4 regions of the Undibacterium sp. KW1 genome follow, and region 4 is predicted to be linked to each of the others. Evidence: predicted binding sites of a transcription regulator. Region 4 holds the regulator's gene; each other region holds the start of a gene.
What was found. The regulator LexA, encoded in region 4, represses DNA repair genes until DNA is damaged. The targets are predictions, from matches to a motif close to ACTGTATNNNNATACAGT.
Positions count from the first base shown of each region.

Region 1: a site for LexA is predicted at 1,787-1,804, ahead of imuA (translesion DNA synthesis-associated protein ImuA). Genes of this name have one in related genera too.
Region 2: a site for LexA is predicted at 3,979-3,996, ahead of UNDKW_RS06980 (VRR-NUC domain-containing protein). Genes of this name have one in related genera too.
Region 3: a site for LexA is predicted at 2,251-2,268, ahead of UNDKW_RS02140 (DUF4007 family protein). Genes of this name have one in related genera too.

Region 1 covers NZ_AP018439.1:2,785,205-2,791,302, forward strand. Annotated here, with positions in the region: gene UNDKW_RS12585 (DNA polymerase Y family protein) at 1-1,104, opposite strand, end outside; gene imuA (translesion DNA synthesis-associated protein ImuA) at 1,049-1,777, opposite strand; gene UNDKW_RS12595 (hypothetical protein) at 2,017-2,244, shown strand; gene UNDKW_RS12600 (nuclear transport factor 2 family protein) at 2,384-2,878, opposite strand; gene UNDKW_RS12605 (AI-2E family transporter) at 3,156-4,412, opposite strand; gene UNDKW_RS31145 (hypothetical protein) at 4,629-5,531, opposite strand; gene UNDKW_RS12610 (amino acid adenylation domain-containing protein) at 5,534-6,098, opposite strand, start outside.
Region 2 covers NZ_AP018439.1:1,584,052-1,590,149, forward strand. Annotated here, with positions in the region: gene UNDKW_RS06975 (ATP-dependent DNA helicase) at 28-2,286, opposite strand; gene UNDKW_RS06980 (VRR-NUC domain-containing protein) at 2,283-3,953, opposite strand; gene UNDKW_RS06985 (hypothetical protein) at 4,259-4,624, shown strand; gene UNDKW_RS06990 (class I SAM-dependent DNA methyltransferase) at 4,767-6,098, shown strand, end outside.
Region 3 covers NZ_AP018439.1:470,730-476,827, forward strand. Annotated here, with positions in the region: gene UNDKW_RS02130 (TniB family NTP-binding protein) at 1-817, shown strand, start outside; gene UNDKW_RS02135 (TniQ family protein) at 814-1,836, shown strand; gene UNDKW_RS02140 (DUF4007 family protein) at 2,404-3,342, shown strand; gene UNDKW_RS02145 (ATP-binding protein) at 3,332-6,098, shown strand, end outside.
Region 4 covers NZ_AP018439.1:2,170,458-2,176,555, forward strand. Annotated here, with positions in the region: gene clpX (ATP-dependent Clp protease ATP-binding subunit ClpX) at 1-339, shown strand, start outside; gene lon (endopeptidase La) at 577-2,997, shown strand; gene lexA (transcriptional repressor LexA) at 3,229-3,885, opposite strand; gene rpsF (30S ribosomal protein S6) at 4,150-4,518, shown strand; gene priB (primosomal replication protein N) at 4,546-4,845, shown strand; gene rpsR (30S ribosomal protein S18) at 4,855-5,139, shown strand; gene rplI (50S ribosomal protein L9) at 5,166-5,618, shown strand; gene UNDKW_RS09675 (replicative DNA helicase) at 5,785-6,098, shown strand, end outside.

The DNA.
Region 1 (6,098 bases), 610 kb from region 4:
GCGCTTGTGTTCATTTGCTTGTCCACCAGGTTCGGGGAACAAGGTATAGCTTTGTGCTTCGCGCAAGATAGTCTGTTTTACTTCCAGCAACATACCGATGACGGCACTATGTAGCTTGAGCTGGCTGAGTTTCTCTTTGAATAAACTCAGCAGATGCGATTCTTGCCAACATGCTTGTGCCAGTTGCAGATCAAACATAGTTGGTGGAATGGCCTGGCGACCACGTTCATGCAATAACTCCATGTGTATATGCGTAACCGCCAGTTGCTGCGCAGCCAGCCATCCCAATAATTGGGCCAGCAGGCTGCGAGCAAAGATGAGCAGGGACTCTGCCTGCTCTATGCGGTCTGGTAATTCCATTTTGACTTTGAATTCTGGCGCTGCCAGATACCATTCGTGTACTTCTGCCTGCTCACCATAGGCTTGATCCAGCTCTATGAGTAAAGCTTTGCCACAACGTCTCTGCAAGCCAGGGCGTGGTAATTGACGTAAATCTCTGAGTCTATAACAGGCTATGCCTTGCAGTAATTCAGTCAAAGGTTCAGCTGCGGTGAGTAATTTGACCGGTAGCCTGTCCAGGCGCTGGCTTAATCTTTGCAGTTTAAAGACATGCTGCCCTCTGGGGAGTTTGCGCGATGCCTGCTTGGCAAATAGCCAGGCAGCCCTGGCAATGGGAGCAATGCCTGTCGTTGCTGTATAACCCAGAATGCGCATGCTTTCCTGCACGCGTTTACGCAAAGCGCGTATGCCACCAAACAAACTCAGGCTGGCACTGATATCAACCAGTATGCAATCATCTTCTGCCAGGCAGACTTGTGGTGAGTATTGCAGCAATGCAGTTGCTATCGCCTGTAATGCCAGCTTCTCTTTATTGTGATCGCGCTGATAATAATCTGCATCAGCAGACAGCATCTGCACACTCCCTGCGCGCATGCCCAGACGTATGCCTGCCTGATCGGCTGATGCAGACATGGATGTCACACGGCCTTGATGGAGTATCACACTGACTTGTGTCTCTTGCTGAGCAAACAAGGGAGTGACAAAGACCTCAAGCTGGAGTAAAGGCAGGTGAACGGCTATCCACAGTGGTGGGCAAGTTGCCATAGTTTGTCGCAATTTTTTCTTTGCCTGGATGAGCATAGGCATACAAATAAGGATGATCGGGCACATGCAATGTCAGCGGCGCATCACGCTGGCTGCCACGGCGTTTGAGTATGCCCAGCTCCAGTCCATATTGGCTGGTTTGCACGCTCAATCGCAAGGGGGCAGGAGAGGCTTGCTGTGCCGCCCGCATGTCACGCATCAAAAAAAATAAAGTCTCCGAACTTTGTGCTGCCAGATGCAAACGACGCAAAGCTTCACTACGGATGCTGGATGTCCAGAACAACAGCGCGCCACAACTGCTATTGCGCAACACCTGCTCAGCCGCCCACAAGGCATCGACATGCTTCTGGCAGCGTATCCATATCAATTGCGATGCCTGCAAGCCAGTGCATGAAAAAGCCAATGCCTGCGGTACATAAGGTGGCGTCAACAAAACAATGGGACGCCCATCAAGTTGGCTTAAGGCGGGTTTGAGCAAGCTGAGTTCGGCAGTGCCAACCTGTGGCAGCAAAATTTCGGTTAATTGCCCCTGTGGCCAGCCATTGCCAGGTAGCTCATTATTGAGTTCTGCATAACCACTGGGCAAATAGCCGCCCTGACCACGCGCCAGTTGCGATGCACGCCACAGTGCGGGGTGTATGCGTTCAGGAGGAAGTGAGGAAACGTGGGTCATATTACATATACTGATTAAATATACAGTATATGTAATATGGTGAAAGACTTCAAAGTTTATTTTATGTGTCAGTACTATGAGACTGGAGCAAGAAATCACAGGAAGACGAGAAAACCACAGTTTACAATATACTGATTGCGCATACAGTAGTTTGTGTTAAAGTTCGACCTATGGATGAACGCATGGCTGTTTTGATGAAGTTCCTCTATCACATACCAACCGATATGGAGATTGAAATTATGGCAAACCTCGAACAGTCCTTTGATACGCGTTTCAGCCTGCAATTTGCACCAACATCATTTTTGATGCGCCTTGGTCGTCGCGAAATATTCGTCTGCCGCGACTTCAGGCAGCGTTCTTACCATGTTAATCCGATACTGGACTGCAGTACAGGCATACAAGCCGGACATCTGGAAGTACTGGTACTACGTAAGTGGTTGATTATTTTGTCTAAAGCCAACTGGTAAGTTCAGGCTATGATGTTAATCAGGCTACCAATTTATCCTTTAGCAGAATGAGCAAACTTCTACCGCAACAAAACCCAGTTATGTGCTGTAGAGTTTGCTCCCATCAGGATAAGTTTTCTGTCGATCTGGATATTCAGATCTAAGCCCGCAAGAAAGGACCAGGGTCTGGCCAGGCTTGATCGGCAATAGGCGGAGCCAGTGCCTCATCACATCCCTGGCTCACACTCCACGCCAGATAGCGGCTGCAGCGCTGAGTGTCTTCCAGTGTGTGGATGTAGGTGATTTTGCCCCAGCGCATACGCATGAATTGCATCACGACATTCTTGTAGGGGCCATCTGGCTGGTGTGGCACGATAAAATCCAGTACAGCATGGATGCGGGTATCCCACGGTGGCCCGATGACAGCAACTTCTTTTACTTCAAAGTGCAGTCCTGGAAACAGACGATATAAGCGTTCCCACCATAAAGCCATAGATCCGCGTGAATTACGCAATCCAGAAATAGGAGAATCTCCTTCAAAGCGATAAGTGAAATCAGCAGCCAGACTATCCAGCATCAGGCCGACGTCGCCTGCGTTGATGGCGGCAAAGGTCTTACGAAGTTTGTTCTCAACGATATAAGCATACTCGAAGATATACGATTTGAAGCAGGCCCAGGTGGTAAGGAAACACCTGGTACCGCATTAATGGGACAAGTGCTGGGGCACCCCAAAGAACTTGATAGTAACCCAAAGAAATACAAATAATGCAGTATCAAGTCGAAGTTTATCAATTCGTACCAGCTTAAGAGGCTGTTACAAAATTAAGATGGCTAGGCGCCCCCGGCTAGGCGTCGCCGACGCAGGCAGTACTTTAGTACCGGGTTTTACATTCTGGAGGCGCAACAACGCTAATTTAATTTTGCAACAGCCTCTAAGTATTCTCTACAGAATGCTCTACCGGGGTCAAATCTTTTATTGCCTTGTCTTCTTCGCTGAATTTTCTATCACCCGAAATTTCGAGTGCGATTCCAGCGGCGGCTTCTGCTGGCATGCCATCAGTACGCCTTAGATATTCGGCCTCCCCAACAATATCATCTCTCTGCACGGCCAAATCCCTGGGTTGCGGGCTTTCACCTGGTAATTCAACTTTCAACTCATCTATCAGCATGAGCAAGGTCGCCGCAACGGGCAATGCGAGCAGCGCACCTCCTATACCATATAGCGAACCTCCTGCGATCAATGCAAACAGTACTATGGAAGAGGGTAAGCGTAGCGCGCGCCCATAAACGACAGGGATTAATATCCGGCTTTCAAACTCTTCATAGCAAAGTAATAGCACAAATACTACGGTCGCAGCAACGCCACCAACAGCCATGGCTGCCAGCACAGCAGGTATCATGGTCAAAAAAATCCCGACAAAGGGAAGCACATCCACAATCCCGCCAAAAGCCGCAATTGCTATTGCATTAGGCACCCCACATGCTGTGAGCAAAATAAACAGAAAAACTGCCATCATCGCGCAAGTGAGAACCTGGCCACGCACATAGCCACCAACAATAGTCTCAAGGTTGAGCATGATACGCGCCAGTTTGATATGGTGAGCGCGCGGAATCACAGCAAACAATGCGCCGCGCAACCGGTCACGGTCTATCATGATGTACAAGGCAAGAAAGAAGGCACCTGCACCATACGCGATAATCTCGAAGAAACCTCTTGAAAAAGCCATTGCTTCGCTGCTGTAGGATTTGAAGAGTGCGGCATATTGAATATGCCGCAAACCATCTGCCAGAGATTCAGTAACGGGATAAGCAGCAAGAAATTTAATCAGGCGTCCGCGCAATTCTGGCTCTTGCTGAATCAGGCTAACCACTTGTGCAATAAACGGTGGCACGGTAAAAACAGCCAATACAACCAAAACGATCAGCAGCACCGTAAACACCGTCGCAATACTGGTAAAGCGACGGATTTTACGACGCTCCAGCCAGTCAACAGCCGGATTCAGAGTGCCAACCAGCATCAGCGCAGTGATCAATACGAGAATGACGGGAACCAATTGCGAAAGCAGTGCGAAGCCAAGCACTACGGCAACAATCGCTACAATGGTAGATTTCGCTAATTCAACGCGGATAGTTTTCTTAGCCATTGGGGTGGCGGGTTTTGGCGCAAATTTTTCTGGATTTTTTGTCATATCATCGCTTGTATTCTGTGCCACTTCTGCACAAATTCAGTGAATCTGTATAAAGTCTGTTTCATCATGACAGACTACCCTGACAGCAACTGTGCGTTATCCCGCACCCAGCTTTCACATTCGCCAACATGAATAGCGGAATCGGGTTAGTCACTTAAATTAACACGCTCAAACCTGGCCGAACGCGACTGCGCAAGGCCAGTTCACATGTACAAATCAAGCACCCGTCATGGCAGCAGGGCACCCACGCCAACTGGAATTAGCGGGAATATATTCCCCCTTCATGACCAGCGTCAACGCACCAAGACTGGCACCATCTGCCACCACGGCACTATATAAAACCGAGCTGCGCGGGCCCATGTAAACACGCTCACCGATACTGACATGGTCAATTTTCATGATCCTGTCTTCAAACAAATGTGTTTGTGGGCAGGCCAAAGCATTGATTTCGCTATATTCACCTATGCTCACGCAGTCAAACTCGGTAATGTCAGTGGTGTCCATGTACACGCCTCGTCCAATTTTGCAGCCCAACAAGTTGAATACCAGGGGCAGCCAGGGTGTACCACGCAAGTAACGCATGAAATTTGGTACGGCAATACCTTCATACAGATTGGTGATGCCTTCTGATATCCAGACAAAAGGTGTCCACATAGGCACGCTGCTTTTCTTGTAGCGGAAAATCAGTATCCATTTCAACACCAGCACAAAGGCAAAACTGCCTACCCCATATAGCAGACCAGCAACCACCAGGTAATACACAACCTCACTCCAGCGATCATCCCCGGCCAAAGGCATCAAATCCAGAACAATAGTATAGCCAACAGCGATCACCATTGCATGCGGCGCAATGATGCGGAAAGCCTCAATCAAACCACGTCCCAGACGGCGAATAAGAGACGGCCGGAAAGTCAGGTTCTCAGGGAAGCCCTTGGTTTCCTCACGGGCAGGCAAATGGATAGCTGGCGAACCCAGCCAGGTATCACCCTCACGCATTTGTTCATTGTCTGGCGCACTGGAATGTACACCTATCAATACATTCTCAGGCAAGATCGTGCCATCAGGCACGTATGCACCATTGCCCACAAAACTGCGGCGAGAAATGACGGTAGGGTGCATGCTCATCCAGCCGCAATCAATTTGCTCATCCCCAGCAACACTGCATCAGCGATAAAGGTTTCATCACCTAGAGTCAGCATGTCTGGCACGACACCCAAAGCGGTAGAAATTTCAGCGCCACGCCCGACATTGGCACCCAGCAAGCGATACCAGAAGGGTGCATATACCGTTGCATATACCCCGTGCAAGACATTCAGGCTGGATTCCTGGATCTGATTAACCAGCCATTTACCGCAATAAGTATTGCCATGAACCGGATATTGCCCCTCCTTCAAGGTCGGCAAAATACTCCAGCGTATGCCAGCAGAGAGCAAGGCCGTACATACAATCAGTACCGCAGTGGCAGGGAAAGCCAGCAAGAAATATTTCATGAGCTGGAAAATCACGGAATTACTTTGCAGACCAGGGAAAAGCTCAGAATTATCAAACCAGTCTATTGTCACAAAGCTGGGGAAGACCGGCATGAAAAACAGGGCGCTGATCAACAGCGAACCAAATACAAAAAAAACAGTTTCACCAATCAGACGCAAACGTGAAACCTGTGGCCGGGGTGGAAAAATCGAAGCA
Region 2 (6,098 bases), 590 kb from region 4:
CCTACGGGGGGCAAAGATATAATTGTGTTAATTAACAACCCACCACCCCGGCAATAAAGCCCGCACATCGCCCCGCCCAAACCGGTCATCAATCAAATACACCACACCCTTGTCATCCGTCTGCCGTATGACCCGCCCCGCCGCCTGCACCACCTTTTGCAAACCAGGGTAAAGGTAAGCATAGTCATACCCCGACCCAAAAATCTTATCCATGCGCAGTTTGATTTGCTCATTGATGGGATTGAGTTGCGGCAGGCCCAGCGTCGCAATAAACGCACCTATCAGGCGAGTACCAGGCAAATCTATGCCTTCACCAAATGAGCCGCCGAGAACAGCAAAAGCTATTCCCTGGCTATCCTCAGTAAACCGCGCCAAAAACTCTTCACGATCTGCCTCATTCATACGCCGGGTTTGCAAACGCACAGGAATATCAGGATGCGCGTTGATAAAACTGCTACTAACCTGGGCCAGATAATCAAAGCTGCTGAAAAAGGCCAGATAATTGCCAGGCTGCGCATGATACTGCCGCGCCATCAATGCCACGATAGGGGCAACAGAACGCGTACGGTCAGCATAACGGGTAGAGACGCTATCCACCACATGCACCTGCAACTGATCAGCAGAGAAGGGCGATTCCACATTCACCCATGCCGTGCCCTCGGGCAGGCCTAGCGTGTCGCAATAATAATTCCAGGGGCTGAGCGTGGCCGAGAACAGCGCTGTCGTATGGCTGGCCGCAAAACGCGGCGTCAAAAAAGCCGCTGGCACGATATTGCGTATGCATAGCGTCGATGTGCCATGCGCTTTGCTGACATCGAATATCGAATGATCAGCAAAGCTTTCTGCCAGACGGTTGAACAGCAAGGCATCCAGATAAAACTGCTGCAAATCCGGCGCTAACTGACTGGGGTTGTCAGCAAAGTAAAGACCAATTTCTGTGCATAGCCTCGTCAATGCTGCCAGGAGTTTTTCTGGTATCTCAGCATGCGGCTGGTAATCAGTTTCCTGTTCTTTTTCCAGTTGCAGCCAGGCGCGATACAAGCTGTCCAAAGTTTTTTTGAGCGCTGGCGGTGGCGACTTGCGCAAGCGCTTCAGGCTATCGCGCTGCAACTCTGCGCTATACATCTGGCGCGCCCGCGTCACCATATTGTGCGCCTCATCCACCAGCACGGCGACTCGCCAGTTGTTCACTATCGTTAAACCATGCAGCAAAGCATAGAGATCAAAATAATAGTTATAGTCACCAATGATGACATCGGCCCAGCGTGCCATCTCTATGCCCAGATAATAAGGGCAAACCTGGTGAGCGAGAGCAACGCTGCGCAAGCCTTCCTTGTCCAGCAATTGTTGTTCAGCAGCGGCAGCGCGCGCAGCAGGCAGGCGGTCGTAAAAGCCTTTGGCCAACGGGCAGGCATCACCGTGACAAGCCGCTTCAGGATATTCACAGGCCTTGGTCTTGGCGACCAGTTCCAGTGTGCGCAAGCCTAGCTTTGGTGTGCTGTTCTGGATATTGCCCAGCGCATCCAAAGCCAGTTGCCGCCCTGATGTTTTTGCTGCCAGATAAAAAATCTTGTCCAGCTTGTGTTCAGCAGTGGCCTTTAACAGAGGGAACAAACTGCCTATGGTCTTGCCGATGCCAGTCGGTGCTTGCGCCAGCAGACAACAGCCGCGCGTGCTGGCTTTGTACATCGCTTCGGCCAGTTGCCTTTGCCCTGGCCGGAATGTCGCATGCGGAAAAACCATGTCTGTAATAGCCAGATCACGCGCAGCACGATGAGCCACTTCCTGCTCGCCCCAGGCAATAAAGCGCCCGCACAACAAAGCAAAAAAATCTGCCAGTTCAGTAGCAGCCAAGTCCTGCTGCAGCACCGTTTCTTTCTGACTTTGTATATTGAAATACACCAGCGCCACACTGATCTTTTGCAAGCCCAGTTTCTCGCACAGCAAATGTCCATACACCTTGGCCTGCGCCCAATGCAAATGGCGGTGGTTGTCTGGCATGGCACGCAAGTCACCCAGATAGGTCTTGATCTCTTCTATCTGCTGCAAGTCGGGGTCATAACCATCAGCACGGCCACGCACATGCAAGCCGCCATGCTGGCCTTCCAGCTTTACCTCGCGCTGGTAGTTGCTGCTTCTGCGCAAGGCCACTGTCGCGTGCCCGGCCATGCCTTGCTCGGCAGTGGGCGAGGGTGTAAAGCGTAAATCCAGGTCACCTTGCTTGGCCGTGAACTCGCACAGGGCACGCACGGCCACTGTATAGCTGGCGGTGCTCTCAATGCTCATGGCTCAGTCTCTAGCCATTCCAGATAGCATACTGTCACCGGCATATCATGTGTCGCGCAAAAGTCAAGCCATCGCTTCTGGTTATCCTGCAACTTGTCGCCCGGCCCTTTGACTTCTATCATCTGGTAACGCCGTTCTTGCGGCCAGAACTGTATCAGGTCAGGGAAGCCATTGCGGTTGGCGCGTATGTCCAGCAAGATGCGCTCAAAACTATGTTTCAGATGTTGTGCAGGTATGCACTCCAGCGCCATCTCCAGCAAGTCTTCAGACAACACACTCCAGAACACAAAAGGCGACTGCAAACCAGACTTGGTCGCATAAGTTTGCCGTATGGTCTGGCGATAAGCACCTGTATCAAGCTGCGCAAAACAGGTGGCAAAATCATCCGCCCGCCGCGCCTGAAAATCAACACTCAACAAATCCGTAGGCCCACGCTGGAAAGGGTGAAAAAACGCCCCCGGTATCGCCTTGAAAATCACAGGCCAGCACAACAAACCAAATAGAGAATTGATAAGCGCATTCTCCACATAAAACACTGGCGCGTCATCTGTATGTAAATGATCACGCACCACATACTCGACCACATAATCTTCTTGCGGAAAGGGCAGGCGCAAGGCCAGCTCTGTCGGTGGTTTGCTGGGCGCCTTGGCGGCTTTAGCCAGCCCCAGCTTGCGGGCAAGGCGCGGTGCAATACGCAACATCTGCTGATGCTCTGCCTCACTCTCAGGCGCTTGCTGTGCCAGCGTCAGCAAATCATAGGCGGCCTGCGTCTGTTCACTCTTCTCGAGCACACGTATGGCACGCAAGCGCGCGCCTGGGTAAGTGCAGCCCGCATACACCTGCTGCGCCAGAGCCCAGTCCTTTTGCTTTTCCAGGTACTCACCAATCTGGTACAACAAGCGGTTACGGCGGCTGGCAATCCATGCATTGTCCACTGCATGCAAACCAGTCGCAGCCAGTTGCGCCAGCACTTCAGGCACAGGCTGCTCCGCATGAAAAGCCTCACGACAGGCATGCAAAGCCAGATAAGCATCAATATCCGCACGACAGCCAAAGCCACGCGAGGCCGCAGAAAACTCCACCTTTTCATATTGGAAAATACCCAGGTCAGACAACACAAACTCAGACCAGTCCTGATACAGATTACCAAAAAACAGCAAGCGCAAACGATCGCACAAATCCTTGTTCAGCACCTGATAAGCAACATCATCCACGGCACCCATAGCCCCCGCACACCAGGCAGAAAAAGCCTGGCTACCCGTATGCCGCAAACTAAACAAGCCCAGTTGCTCAGCCTTGGACAATTTCTTTTCAGCAGGCGTCATCGCCAGCACCAAAGCCAGCTCAGGCTTTTGCAGCAAATCAAACAAGCCAGCAATATCAAGCACAGGATCAGCCTGCACCCAACCCACATCCACCAGCGCCTGCATCGCCGCACAGGTATCACCAATCTCGCCATACACCAGCTTGCTAGCCCTGAACACGCAACCCTTGCGCATCACCATCCGCACAAACAAAGCCCGCGACGCCTGCGGCAGCTTGCCAAACTGCGCAATAAACGCCTGCTCATCATCAGCCAACAAATCCGCATAGCGCCCACCCACCCAGCCCAGCACAGCCTGGAAGTTTTCAAGGTAGTAAAAAGGATTATCCAGATTGGCAAGCATGGGGCAGGGGAGTAGCGTTTAAATAACTGTATATGCATACAGTTTAACGCAATGTGGGATGAAGGGTAAACGAGAACTGCAGTCAATTCCGTCTGTATTGAAGCTGCAACGGTTAAAATACCGCCACGTACTCCTTCCCCTTCAAGGGGATATTTGTGGGAATTCGCAAAACATGTTTTGCGCCACAAATATCTAAGCTGCATACTTGCAGCGCAGTGGAAGGTCGGGATGGGGATGGGTTTCAGTCGAAAACCCCAGGTGCAATTTGCCCTCCCATCTGCTCACAATTTCCAAAAGATTAAAAAATGAACAAAGCCGAAGCCATACAAATCGCCAACGATTCCCTGCAAGCCAACGTCCTCAACGAAGGCAACACCCAATTCTCCCAAGTCGTCCGCTATGGCAACGACGAAGGCTGGTGGCTCAACATCCCCTTGACCAACTTCAGAAAAGAAAACCACTTCCTCATCTGCAGCGAAAAAGCCAAAATCATCCGCCACCTGATGATCAAAGCCAACAACATCTTAAGCCCCGCCACCAAGTTCCGTGTCAAGGACGGCATCGCCGACATCTTCATCTCATCCGCCAACCCCAAACGCCTGACCGATGTGCTGCAAGGTGGTAGCAAGTACAGTTTTAATAAGCATTTGGTGGATGAGCATAGGTATTGACATCAAAAAAGTAATATTCAATTGTAAAATAAAATATATAACGTTGATATTCAATATCAGATGTGGTTCCGTTGATATTGTTCAGCATTGTCAATTTGTATAAATCTATACCCCATTCTATTTCTTATTAAAATTAACTTACATGCAAAACACGCAACATCAAAATCTTGTCGGCTTTATTTGGAATATTGCGAACAAGCTGCGCGGCCCTTATCGCCCTCCTCAGTACCGTCGAGTAATGCTTCCATTGATTGTGCTCCGTCGCTTCGATTTGGTGCTCGCTGAAAACAAACAGAAGGTATTAAACGAAAAGAAACGTCTTGAAGATAAAGGCATCAAGGGGCCTGCACTTGAAAAAGCCTTGTCACGTATTGCTGCTACTGATCGCACTCAAGAGTTGTTCAATACCAGTGGTTTCACTTTCGAAAAACTGTTGGACGACGCTCCCAACATCGCAGGTAATTTGATCGCCTACATCCAAGGGTTTTCTCCCCGTGCTCGCGATATCTTTGACAAATTTGAATTTGAGACTGAAATCGCAAAGCTGGATGAGGCAAACAGACTGTTCTTAATCATCAGAGAGTTTTGTTCAGGAGAGGTTAATTTATCTCCTAAAGTCATCAATAATTTGCAAATGGGATACTTGTTTGAGGAGTTAGTACGTAAATTCAACGAGCAAGCAAACGAAGAAGCTGGTGATCATTTTACTCCGCGAGAAGTAATCCGACTGATGGTGCAGTTGTTGTTCACTGGGGAAGATGATATTTTTAAGCCGGGTGTTTATCGTAGCGTCTACGACCCAACTGCGGGAACTGGTGGGATGTTATCCGAGTCGGAAAAGCATATGAAAGAGAAAAATCCTGATGCTCACATCGAACTTTTTGGTCAGGAATATAACCCTGAGTCTTACGCTATATGCTGCTCCGATCTGCTGATCAAGGACGAACCGATCAACAACCTTATCTATGGAGATACTCTGGGCATCAAGGAAGCCAAGAATAAGACCAATGGCTTCGTACCGCACGACGGACACCCAGAAAAAAAATTCCACTACATGCTGGCCAACCCACCCTTTGGCGTGGAGTGGAAGCCGGAGCAAGATTTCGTGCGTGAAGAGTACGAAGCCCAGGGATTCTCCGGTCGTTTTGGTGCTGGTCTTCCACGTATCAATGATGGCTCGCTACTCTTTTTGCAACACATGATCTCGAAAATGCATCAGCCACCTAAGTTTGTCAAAGGCAAGAATGTAGGCGGAGATGGTTCCAAGATCGCAATCGTGTTTAATGGCTCACCCCTGTTCACTGGAGACGCAGGATCAGGCGAATCCAATATCCGGCGCTGGATCATTGAACGCGACATGCTCGATGCCGTCGTGGCCCTGCCAGACCAGATGTTCTACAACACCGGCATCTATACCTATGTGTGGATCGTCACCAACAAGAAACCCTCTCATCGCCAAGGCAAGGTGCAGTTG
Region 3 (6,098 bases), 1.7 Mb from region 4:
AGGTTCATGGCTGGGATATGCCGGTGCCAAGCAGGTTTTAGCAAGGATGGAAGATTTGTTGGCGTATCCACGCATCACGCGCATGCCGAACATGCTTTTGGTGGCACCTTCGTACAACGGTAAGACATCTATTCTTGAACGATTCATGGAGTTGCATCAGTCTGATTTAGATCCAACAGGTGAAGTGACTATTTGTCCAGTAGTGATGGTTGACGCTCCGAGCAAACCTGACATCGCTGATTTTTACGCACGCATCCTGGATAAGTTGATGGCGCCGTACAAACCCACAGCATCTCCTTCAGAGAAGTACTCTCAGATCAAGCGACTCTTTCGCCAGATGGATGTACGCATGCTAATTATTGATGAGATCCACAATCTGATTGCTGGTAGCACCAATAAGCAAAGAGAGTTTCGTAATACCTTAAAGAGTATCGGCAATGAAACCAAGGTTGTCATGGTCGCCGCGGGCACAGAGGATGCTTACAATGCGTTTAATACCGATCCTCAAATGTCCAGTCGGTTCACACCAGAGGAATTACCACTTTGGAAAGCAAACAATGAATTTGGGGGCGTGCTCGCGACCCTGGAATTAAGGACACCGCTGAAGAAGCCCTCGAATCTGAAAGATCCGGCTGCGATGTTGTCTATCTATAATAGAAGTGAAGGAACACTGGGCGACGCTTGCGATCTGGTGAAGGAACTTGCGATTGATGCGATCCGTAAGAAGACGGAACAAATCACAATGGATAGCATAAATAGCCTACGCTGGGTGCCGCCATCTAAGCGCAAGCAGTATAAACGCCCAAATCCATCATGAAAGGAATCACTGAATCTTTATGGCCGATTCACTATAAGCCTCTGCCGGATGAATTGTTGTCTTGCTGGCTGGTGCGACTAGCTCACGGTCACGGCTTGAAGGTTCAGACTTTCTGTAATTTAATATTTGGCAATCAACGCCAAATCTGGAACAGGGACATGGACCGCCTGGCTCCCACGTGGCTAATTGACGAATTAAGCCAGCGAACTGCGACTCCACCAGAGACTACATGGAATACAACGCTACATTCTTATGAGGGACTGCTGTACCGAAAATTCAAAGCATCCGGCGCGCTGCAGTGGATACTTGCCCTCAAGGTATATCACCGCAAGCGGGAAGGATATGGGTTGCAATACTGTCCCACATGCCTGGCGGAAGACAGTATCCCGTACTATCGGAAGCGATGGCGAATCGCTTTTTATACAGTTTGCACTAAGCATCACACCATGATGTTGGACCGGTGTCCGCAATGTGCTGCTGGTGTAGCCTTTCACAGGCTTGACATTGCCAATGGGGATGCGATTGAGGCTGGTAGTCTGGCATTTTGCCATGAGTGCGGATTTGATCTCAGGGAAGCTTCTGCAGTAGAACCACTATCCTATGATAGTGATGCTACTGCCTTATTGTTAAACGCATGCAATGTGTTCGACCTAGATCAGGATTGTGATTACAAATGGGACCTGGGTCGATATTCTGTGTTACATCAATTGAGCATGATTTTAACTTCAAAATACCGGCATGTTTCTTTACGAAATTTTGTGCTAGATCAGTTAGGTTGCCGCGACATACCGTTAACTGCGGGACGAGTATCTTTTGAGATGCGCTCCATTGAAGAAAGACATCATCTGCTTCAGCTCGCCATGTGGTTGATGGTGTTGCCAGATGTGCGTTTGGAGCAGGCTTGGCGTACTGGTACGGTTAGATACAACGTTTTGTTGAAGGATTTTTCCGAACCACCTGACTGGTATAGTTTTGTAACAGCGCAATTTAAAAACTGGCGACGGCGATTTCAAAAATAGAACTTAACTATTCAGCAGCTGTGAGCATTTCTGAATGGTTGCATAGTGCACGGAATTCTAAATTTTCCGACATTAAATGGCTAAACATTGAGCAGAGGTATCCGCTCATTTTGGATAATTGTCTCCCTTTACGCGATGCTGCTAAACAATACATTGGATGGGCGCCTTTGAGTTCGGCATGGATGGCACTGGTCAGGGCGAGCATTTAATCGTCCATTAAAGGTTTGATGGCAGGCTTACCACTACGTTTTCAGGCGTGGTAGCTAACAAGTTTAACCGAGGGGCATTCACATTCTCTATGGAATTTATGAAAGCAATGAGCAAAGGCGCGATTCGACTAGGCTATTGATGGGAAACATTCACTGATGGCAACATCAAGACAGTTACGCACTTCATAAAGTACTTTACTTTAATGCTGTATATATGTACAGTAATTGTCGAGCGAAGAAAATGGTTTTTCCACGGCTATATTGGTGACAATTCGACGGAAAACCTAGCCTAGTGGCCATCAAACTGGTAGACTTCACCAGTCAACACCACTAATCAACTGGCGAAGGTCTCCAGCTCATGACTCTTATTCGTTTCCCTTCAGACATAAAGCCGATGTTTTCCGGGCATGAGACATTTCCGTTACGTCAGCTTTGGCTGCGTAAAGCGTTCTGCGAAGTTGAGCGTTACGGTAAATACGCCCCAAAAGGTGTGTTTTCTAATGACGATGCAATTGAGCGATTTGGCGTTGGTAAAAATATGGTTTCGTCAATCCGCCATTGGGCTCTCGCTTGTGATGTAATTCGCGAATGCAAAGATGTTGAAGGTTTTGAACCGGGCATTATTGGTAACTTGCTCTTCGGATCGCATGCATGCGATCCATATTTGGAACGCGACGCGACCATTTGGTTAGTGCATTGGTTGTTGGCGGGCCGAGCGAAGCGTTCAGCGACTTGGTATGTAGTATTTAATTACGTGCAAAGCCAATCGTTCCAACCAAAAGATATTGTGTCGCTAATTGACGAATATGCGACAGCGAATAAATCGGTGCGATCAGATACTACTCTTACGAGAGATGTAGAGGTCTGCTTGCGTTGCTATACCTCTGTTGCACTTACGAACGCAACCGAAGATAGCGCAGAGCCACTTCTATCTGACCTTGGATTATTATCAGCTAGCGGCAACACTTATCACTTCCATCGTGGGCCGCAGCATTCATTGCCTGATGGCGTATTTGCATTTGCATTGCTCGACTTTTGGAGGCGGTGGGAACAGGTCACGAATACGTCGCAAGCAACACTCTCATTCAATATGATTGCCCATGAATATGGGTCGCCGGGGCGTGTTTTCAAATTAGATGAAGACTCTGTAAGCGATAGGTTATCAAAAATTGCAGATATTACGCGCAACTACTTGGCATGGACAGATTCATCTGGAGTACGACAAGTCAGTCGTCTAGGAAGTGGGTCAATAGATGAGGCCATTACTAATACCTTGAGGAGTGCTTATGCCAGATAAGCTGTCAAAACACGTTGCGATCAATCGTCAATTTTTACGATCTGTTCGCGTAGATGCAGATTTTGGTCGGGCCGATGCCATGCAAGGCTATATTCTCCAGCCTTCGGCTCGAACGTTGCTGGAGACAACTGCGAAACATCTCATTAATACGCAACAACGCGCTTTTACCTGGACTGGTCCTTATGGCGGTGGAAAATCCTCACTCGCGCTAACGCTGGCGTCCCTCGCTGGTGGTGATGTTGCAATCCGCAAAGCGGCACGTCTTGTACTTGGCGGCGCAACTAACGACGGTGTACAGAAATTTTTTGGTGGAAAAACCCCTTGGGCAGTCCTTCCAGTTGTAGGAAAACGTGCATCAATTATTGATGAAATTGGCATCGTCATAGATAGCCATCTCCGTGGAACAAGAGGGAGAAAGCCTCAATCGGGTGGTAGGCGAGATGTTGTCATGGAACTTGTACGTGCCGCTGAGACACGTGACGACATTGGCGGCGTCCTGTTGGTGATTGATGAACTGGGGAAATTTCTTGAGTATGCCTCACAGACTGGTGAAGATATCGGTTTCTATCAACAGATAGCAGAAGCAGCAAGTCGATGTCGTGGTAATTTTGTTGTTATTGGTGTTTTACATCAGTCATTTGAACAATATGCTTCACGGCTAGGGCAGTCTGCACAACAGGAATGGGCAAAGGTCCAAGGCCGATATATTGATATTCCGCTGGTTGCTGGTTCTGACGAAGTAGTATCGCTAATTGGCCGAGCATTGCATGTTGAGTATAAACATCCTGCTTCAAAGAAAATCGCTGACCGTGTATCGAAGGTAATTCGAAGCCGTAGACCAAGCGCGGCTTCGAATATTGCAGAATTGCTCGATGCTTGCTGGCCGTTGCATCCGGTCACTGCTGCAATGCTCGGGCCTGCCTCCAAAAAGCGTTTTGGGCAGAATGAACGAAGCGTTTTTAGCTTTCTTGCATCAGCGGAACCACTTGGATTTACGGAGGTACTCGGAGGGCTGGATGTTAACCAGAATAGCTATTATTGGCCTTCTCAATTTTGGGACTATTTACGAACCAACTTTGAGCCTGCGATTCTTGCGTCTTCAGATGGACATCGTTGGGCCGCTGGTGCTGAGGCAGTAGAGCGTGCAGAAGCACGGTTTTCACTACTCCATGTCGCGCTCGTAAAGACCGTCGGTTTAATTGAATTATTGCGCAACGGTTCAGGGTTGGCGGCTGAGGACGATTTGTTGAAGATCTGTGTTGAGCAAGCCGCGTCAGGGCTGGTCAAGAACGCGCTTGCGGAGTTGGCATCGGCATCTATCCTAATTTTTAGGAAACACCTTAATGCTTGGGGAGTTTACGCTGGAAGCGATTTCGATATCGAGGCCGCCGTTAGAGACGCAGCGAGTCGGTTAGGGACACACGACTTTTCTAAGCTAGGCGATCTCGTTGACCTTGGGCCTGTAACAGCCCGTCGTCACTATTGGGTCACTGGGGCCATGCGTTGGTTTTCTCGATCTATCGTTCAGGAAAGCCAGGCACAGTCTTATATCAACAGCTATAAATCACATGGCAAACAATGTGGTGAATTTATCCTTGTTCTGTCCGATCAAAAAATAGATGCTCCAGCCCGCAACCGAGCTGCGAAAAAACTGTCTGCCCTTTCAGAAGGAAATGGGCTTTTGGTCGGAACTCCAACGAATGCGGATAGAATCGAGGAGTTGGTTGGGGAACTTGCTGCATTGGAATACGTGCGACAAAACAGCCAGAAATTGCATTCTGATAGCATCGCGATGAGAGAGATAACTGCGCGCTTGCAGGCGACCCGTTCTGCTTTGTCTGATGAATTGCGAGACGCATTCCATAACGCAGCATGGTACTACGAAGGTCATTCAAAAAAACATTTGGGTAGCGAAGGTTTATCGCGCCTTGCATCAGATGTCGCTGAAACGATCTACAGTAAATCCCCACACGTAAATAGCGAACTTGTTAATCGTAATTCACTTTCTACTAACGCAGTCAAAGCGCAGCGCGGGTTACTTCACGCAATGCTGTCGAAATCTAATCTTCAAAATCTGGGATACACGACTTTCTCAGCAGATGCAGGACTCCAGCATACGGTAGTACGAGCGCTTGGGTTGCATCGCGAAATAAAAGGTATTTGGCGTTTTGCCGAGCCAAATGGCACATCCAGTAGTGAATCGATGACCGAGGCGTGGGACGCAGCAAAAGCACTTGTCATAAATTCCGACAGAATCGTTGGCTTGTCAGAGCTTTACGAAGTTTGGATCGCTCCCCCTTTTGGCGTTAAATCGGGTTTACTGCCGATATTAGCGCTTGCATTTTTCATGGCACATCGTAACCAACTTGCGCTCTATGTTGAAGGTGTCTTTACTCCTGACGTTACTGAGGCTCATGTTGATGAGTGGTTGCAAGACCCTAAACGTATTGGCTGGCGTTGCGTTAGGATTGAGGCAACCGAGCGCAAGATGCTAGAAGCACTCTCTACTGCACTCAGCAAACGACTGGGGACTGCTGTAGCCGCTGACGCACTTGACTCCGCAAGAGCACTTGTGTCTTTGGTATTTCAATTGCCGCATTGGACAAGGCGAACCGACTGTATCTCAAATGATGCAAAGGGGGTCCGTAATCTTTTGTTGTATGCGTCCGACCCTCACAAAGTGTTATTTGCTGATCTGCCCTTAGTTCTCAATACCCGAAATCCAGCTGAGCTAGCAAAAAAGATTGCAGCGATTA
Region 4 (6,098 bases):
ATTGCTACGCTGAATGAGCTGGATGAAGCAGCGCTGATACAAATTCTGGTAGAGCCTAAAAATGCCCTGATCAAGCAATATGCAAAATTGCTTGAGATGGAAGGTACTGAACTGGATATCCGCCCTGCAGCCTTGCAAGCGATTGCCAAGAAGGCCATTGCGCGTAAAACCGGTGCCCGTGGCCTGCGTTCCATCCTTGAGCATGCTCTGCTGGATGTCATGTATGACTTGCCTAGCCATCAAAATGTGGAAAAAGTTGTTATTGATGAAAATACCATTACCAATGGCGCCAAACCCTTGCTGATTTACCATGAGCAGCCAAAAGTATCTGGTGCCTGATGGCATTGTTTGCTGCGAAGTAACAAAAATGGGGACTTAGCTCCCCATTTTTATTTATTTTGCCTTGTTTTAATTTGATTCGAAGTACAATGGTTTAACCAAACGATTCTGGCTTCAATCGTAAAGCTACCCGGAGAAGCTCTCTGAGTGGCTTTTTTTATTGTTTTTTTCCAGAATGGGCTTGTGTTTCCGCCCAGTGCGCCAACATTGTTAACCAGTATTTATGAAAGGTGCGCCATGACGACTACTCTGATTACCGAACAAACCCAATTGCCGTTGTTGCCACTGCGTGATGTCGTTGTATTCCCGCACATGGTAATCCCCCTGTTTGTGGGCCGCCCCAAATCCATTAAAGCCCTGGAAGCCGCTATGGATCAGGGTAAAAGCATCATGCTTGCTGCCCAGAAAGCTGCTGCCAAGGATGAACCTTCGGCAGATGATATCTATGAAATTGGCTGTATCGCCAATATTCTGCAAATGCTGAAATTGCCAGACGGCACTGTCAAGGTGCTGGTCGAAGGTGCGCAACGTGCGCGGATCAGCAAGATCCATGATTCTGAATCGCATTTCTTTGCCGATTTGACACCGATCGCCGTCGATGAAGGTGACGAGTCAGAAGTGGAGGCCATGCGCCGTACTATCGTTCAGCAATTTGACCAGTACGTCAAACTGAACAAAAAAATTCCACCAGAAATCCTGGCTTCGTTGTCTGGCATTGATGACGCTGGTCGCCTGGCTGATACCATCGCCGCGCACCTGCCTCTGAAGCTGGAACAAAAACAAGTCATCCTGGAAATTTTCAGTGTGGCAAAACGTCTTGAGCATTTGCTCGGTCAACTCGAAGGTGAGCTTGATATCCTGCAAGTTGAGAAACGTATCCGTGGTCGCGTCAAGCGCCAGATGGAAAAATCCCAGCGTGAGTATTACCTGAACGAACAAGTCAAGGCGATACAGAAAGAGCTGGGCGAGGGTGAGGAAGGCGCGGATATTGACGAGCTGGAGAAAAAAATCCTGGCCGCCAAGATGCCTAAAGAAGCCCGCGACAAAGCACAGAATGAGTTGAAAAAGCTCAAGATGATGTCCCCGATGTCGGCAGAAGCGACTGTCGTGCGTAATTACATCGACACTATCGTCAATTTGCCATGGAAGAAAAAATCCAAGGTCAATAATGATTTGACGAATGCTGAAAAAGTATTGGAGGACGAACACTTTGGCCTCGATAAGGTCAAGGAACGCATCCTGGAATATCTTGCAGTACAACAGCGCGTCGACAAGTTGAAAGCGCCTATCCTGTGTCTGGTAGGTCCTCCAGGTGTGGGTAAAACCTCGCTGGGGCAATCCATCGCCCGCGCTACGAACCGCAAGTTTGTGCGTATGGCTCTGGGTGGTGTGCGTGATGAAGCAGAAATTCGCGGTCATCGCCGTACTTACATAGGCTCCATGCCAGGCAAGATTTTGCAAAGCCTGTCCAAGGTCGGTGTACGTAATCCATTATTCCTGCTGGATGAAGTCGACAAGATGGGTGCCGACTTCCGTGGTGATCCTTCATCGGCTTTGCTGGAGGTATTGGACCCTGAGCAAAATCACACTTTCTCGGATCACTATATCGAAGTCGATTTCGATTTGTCCGATGTGATGTTTGTAGCGACGTCCAACTCTTACAATATTCCGCCAGCATTGCTGGACAGGATGGAAGTGATACGTCTGTCGGGTTATACCGAAGATGAAAAGACCAGCATTGCCCAGCGTTATCTGTTGCCTAAACAAATCAAGAACAATGGTTTGAAAGAAGGCGAAATCACCGTTGCTGAAAGTGCAATACGCGACATTATTCGCTATTACACCCGAGAAGCAGGTGTGCGTTCGCTGGAAAGGGAAATCTCCAAAATTTGCCGCAAGGTAGTGAAAATGCTCTTGTTGAAAAAGACCGAGAAAAAAGCCACGGTCAATTCAAAAAATCTGGATAAATACCTGGGCGTACGTCGTTATGACTTTGGCGTTGCCGTTAAAGATAACCAGATTGGTCAGGTTGTCGGTCTGGCCTGGACTGAAGTGGGTGGCGATTTGCTGACCATAGAAGCCGTCGCCATGCCAGGTAAAGGTGGCGTCATCCGCACAGGTACACTGGGCGATGTCATGAAAGAATCCATCGAAGCAGCCCGCACAGTGGTACGCAGCCGCGCCAAACGTCTGGGTATCAAGGCGGATGTGTTCGAGAAGAGCGACATCCATATCCACGTACCAGAAGGTGCAACACCGAAAGATGGGCCATCTGCCGGTATTGCCATGACCACGGCTCTGGTGTCAGTATTTACTGGCATCCCGGTCCGTGCTGATGTTGCCATGACAGGTGAAATCACCTTGCGTGGTGAAGTATTGCCTATCGGTGGCCTAAAAGAGAAATTGCTGGCTGCTCATCGTGGTGGCATCAAAACAGTATTGATACCTGAGGAAAATGCCAAGGATCTGGCTGAGATCCCGGATAATGTCAAAAACAAACTGGAAATCATCCCGGTACGCTGGATAGACAAGGTCCTGGAAATTGCACTGGAAACTCAGCCTGTTCCTTTGGTGGATGAGCCTGTTTCTGTGGCGGCTGCAACGCCGGCTACAGCGCCGACGGAAACTCCTGCAGACACGACGGTTGTTAAGCACTAAGTTTTTGAAGTAACAGCTCGTTGCTCTGAAATGAAAAACGTCCGGGACATCCGGACGTTTTTTTATGCCTGCTGCTTTTTAATCATTCATGGTGTGTACGCTTATTGGTAAAGGCTGGGAAAGCAGAGAGTGACTTACCAGCAGGCAGAAACAAATAAGCTTGAGAAATAAGCTTGAGATTCTGCCCGGGCGTGAAGTAAACGAGAGGGTAAAATCACGCCCGGGCTGACCTCAAACCCAGTTGCGCATGAGGCCGACAGCCAGACCTTCCAGCGCGAAATCTTCTTCCGAGTCGCCAATCTTGATGACAGGATAATCCGGGTTCTCTGGCATCAGTTCTATCAGGCTGCCAGTTTTTTTATAGCGCTTGACGGTCACATCATCACCCAGGCGCGCAACCACGATCTGGCCATTGCGGGCACTGTCAGCCTTTTTGACGGCCAGCAAGTCACCGTCAAATATGCCAGCATCGCGCATGGACATGCCGCGCACCTTCAGTAAAAAATCTGGCTTGGCAGAAAACAGGGCAGGATCTACGTGGTAAGTGGATTCTATATGTTCACTGGCCAGTATCGGGGAGCCAGCGGCAACGCGGCCAACCAGTGGCAGGGCAAGTTGCAATAGAGCGGGGTGAGGCAAGGCCAGTTGCTTGCCTGTGATATGGCTGGACAACTCTGACTCCAGCAGGCGTATGCCGCGTGAAGTACCTGCCGCAATTTCTATGACGCCTTTTCGTGCCAGAGCTTGCAGATGTTCTTCTGCCGCATTGGTGGAGCGAAACCCCAGTTCTGTCGCAATCTCGGCCCGGGTAGGGGGAAATCCCGTGTTTTGAATGGCGTCTTTGATCAGGTTCAGGATTTGTTCCTGGCGGGAAGTGAGTTTGAGCATGGCGTTTTCTAGTGTTAAGGTGCTGTATATACAAGCAGTCTGTATTTTTATACAGTAAAGCTGAATATGCAAGTCAAAATGACCGTAATTACTGAGAAATCTGAAAAAATACCTCACTTACGATGAGGAATTGGCAGATAAATTGCCTAAGTCACTGATCTAATTGATCAATATGAAAAACTGGGTTATTATTATCGGCTTTCCTCTTCCCGCACTCGTCTTGACGCCGAGGCGGGCTATTTTTATTGTCCACAAGGAGAATATATGCGTCATTATGAAATCGTATTTATCGTACATCCAGATCAGAGCGAGCAAGTTCCTGCAATGATCGAGCGCTACAAGGCAAGTGTTGTAGCCCGTGGTGGTCAAATCCACCGCGTTGAAGACTGGGGCCGTCGTCAACTGGCTTACATGATTCAAAAACTGGCGAAAGCGCACTACGTTTGCATGAACATCGAATGCGATGCTGAAACTCTGCTCGAGTTGGAAACAGCATTCAAATTCAATGATGCTGTCTTGCGTCACCTGACAGTCAAATTGAAAAAAGCAGAAACAACACCTTCTCCTATGATGAAAGCTGTTCAGAAAGAAGATGCTGCAAAAGCGCAACGTGTTGAAGCACCTGCTGCTTAATAATTGACAAAGGTCGCGTAAAAAATAGTGAATCAGCTGAAGCTCGTAGCCCGGATTGTGGAAAAAAGCGCATTGCGCTACACCCCGGCCGGTATTCCGATAGCTTCTGCTACCTTGATGCATAGTTCAGAAACTCGTGAGGCGAACACTGTCCGCCAGGTCGAGTTTGAGATTTCTGCGATGGCTGCTGGTGAAATATCCCGGCGTTTTACAGAAATTGCCCTGGAACAGCCCATGGAATTCACCGGTTTTTTAGCGCGCAAAAATCGCAATAGCAAAAGTCTCGTTTTTCATATCACTGAATTCGGGACACATTTACTAGATTAGGAGCCAAAAATGGCATTCGGTAAAAAATTCGACAAAAGCAAATTGAAGCAAAAGCGTCAACAACAAAACCCTTTGTTCAAGCGCAAAAAATTCTGCCGCTTCACAGCAGCACATGTAGAAAAAGTTGACTACAAAGACATCGACACACTGAAAGATTTCGTGCAAGAAAACGGCAAAATCATGCCAGCACGTTTGACCGGTACAAAAGCGCTGTATCAACGTCAAGTTGACACTGCAATCAAACGTGCACGTTACCTCGCGTTGCTGCCATACACTGATTTGCACACAGCGTAATTGACGACAAGGTAAAGGAGAAAAATATGCAAGTTATTCTGTTGGATAAAGTCGTTAATCTCGGCAATCTGGGTGATGTAGTTCGCGTAAAAGACGGCTATGCACGTAACTTTTTGATTCCACAACGTATGGCTCGTCGTGCTACGACAGCTGCAGTTGCTGAATTCGAAGCTAAACGCGCTGAACTGGAAAAAGCAGCAGCAGCCAAATTGGCAGCAGCTCAAGCTCAAGGCGAAAAACTGTCCGGTCTGACCGTGCAAATCACACAAAAAGCGGGTGTAGATGGCCGTTTGTTTGGTTCAGTTACTAATGCTGATATCGCTGAAGCCCTGACTAAACAAGGTTTTGCGGTAGAAAAAGCACAAGTGCGTTTGCCACAAGGTCCATTGAAGATCGCTGGCGATCACAGTGTTTCCGTTGCTCTGCACACTGATGTAGTAGTTGACGTTATCGTTGCTGTATTGGGCGAACACGCTTAATTTGCTTTCTTGGCAAATTCAAAAAAGCCGGGTTTTCCCGGCTTTTTTTATGTGGATGGCCGAATTTTGAGCGATTTCGCTATTTGTCACAAACTTGTCACAAACTGGTTCATTTCTCCATGCTGGGACGTTCTGATAGTCTGATTTAACGGTTATAATGCGCGCCATGAAAGCTGGTTCTGATCCTCAACTTGATGCCTTGCGTGTCCCCCCTCATTCCATAGAAGCAGAGCAATCTGTTCTCGGAGGTTTGCTGCTTGATAATGCCGCCTGGGATCGTATCGCTGACTTCATCAACGAAGAAGATTTTTATCGTTATGACCACAGGATTATTTTCCAGTGCATGGTCAAATTGATCAATTCTTCCCGTCCTGCTGACGTCATCACTGTGTATGAAGCCCTGAATGGCATGGGCAAGGCAGAAGACGCCGGTGGCCTTACCTACCTCAACGCGCTCGCGCAGAATACGCCTTCGGCTGC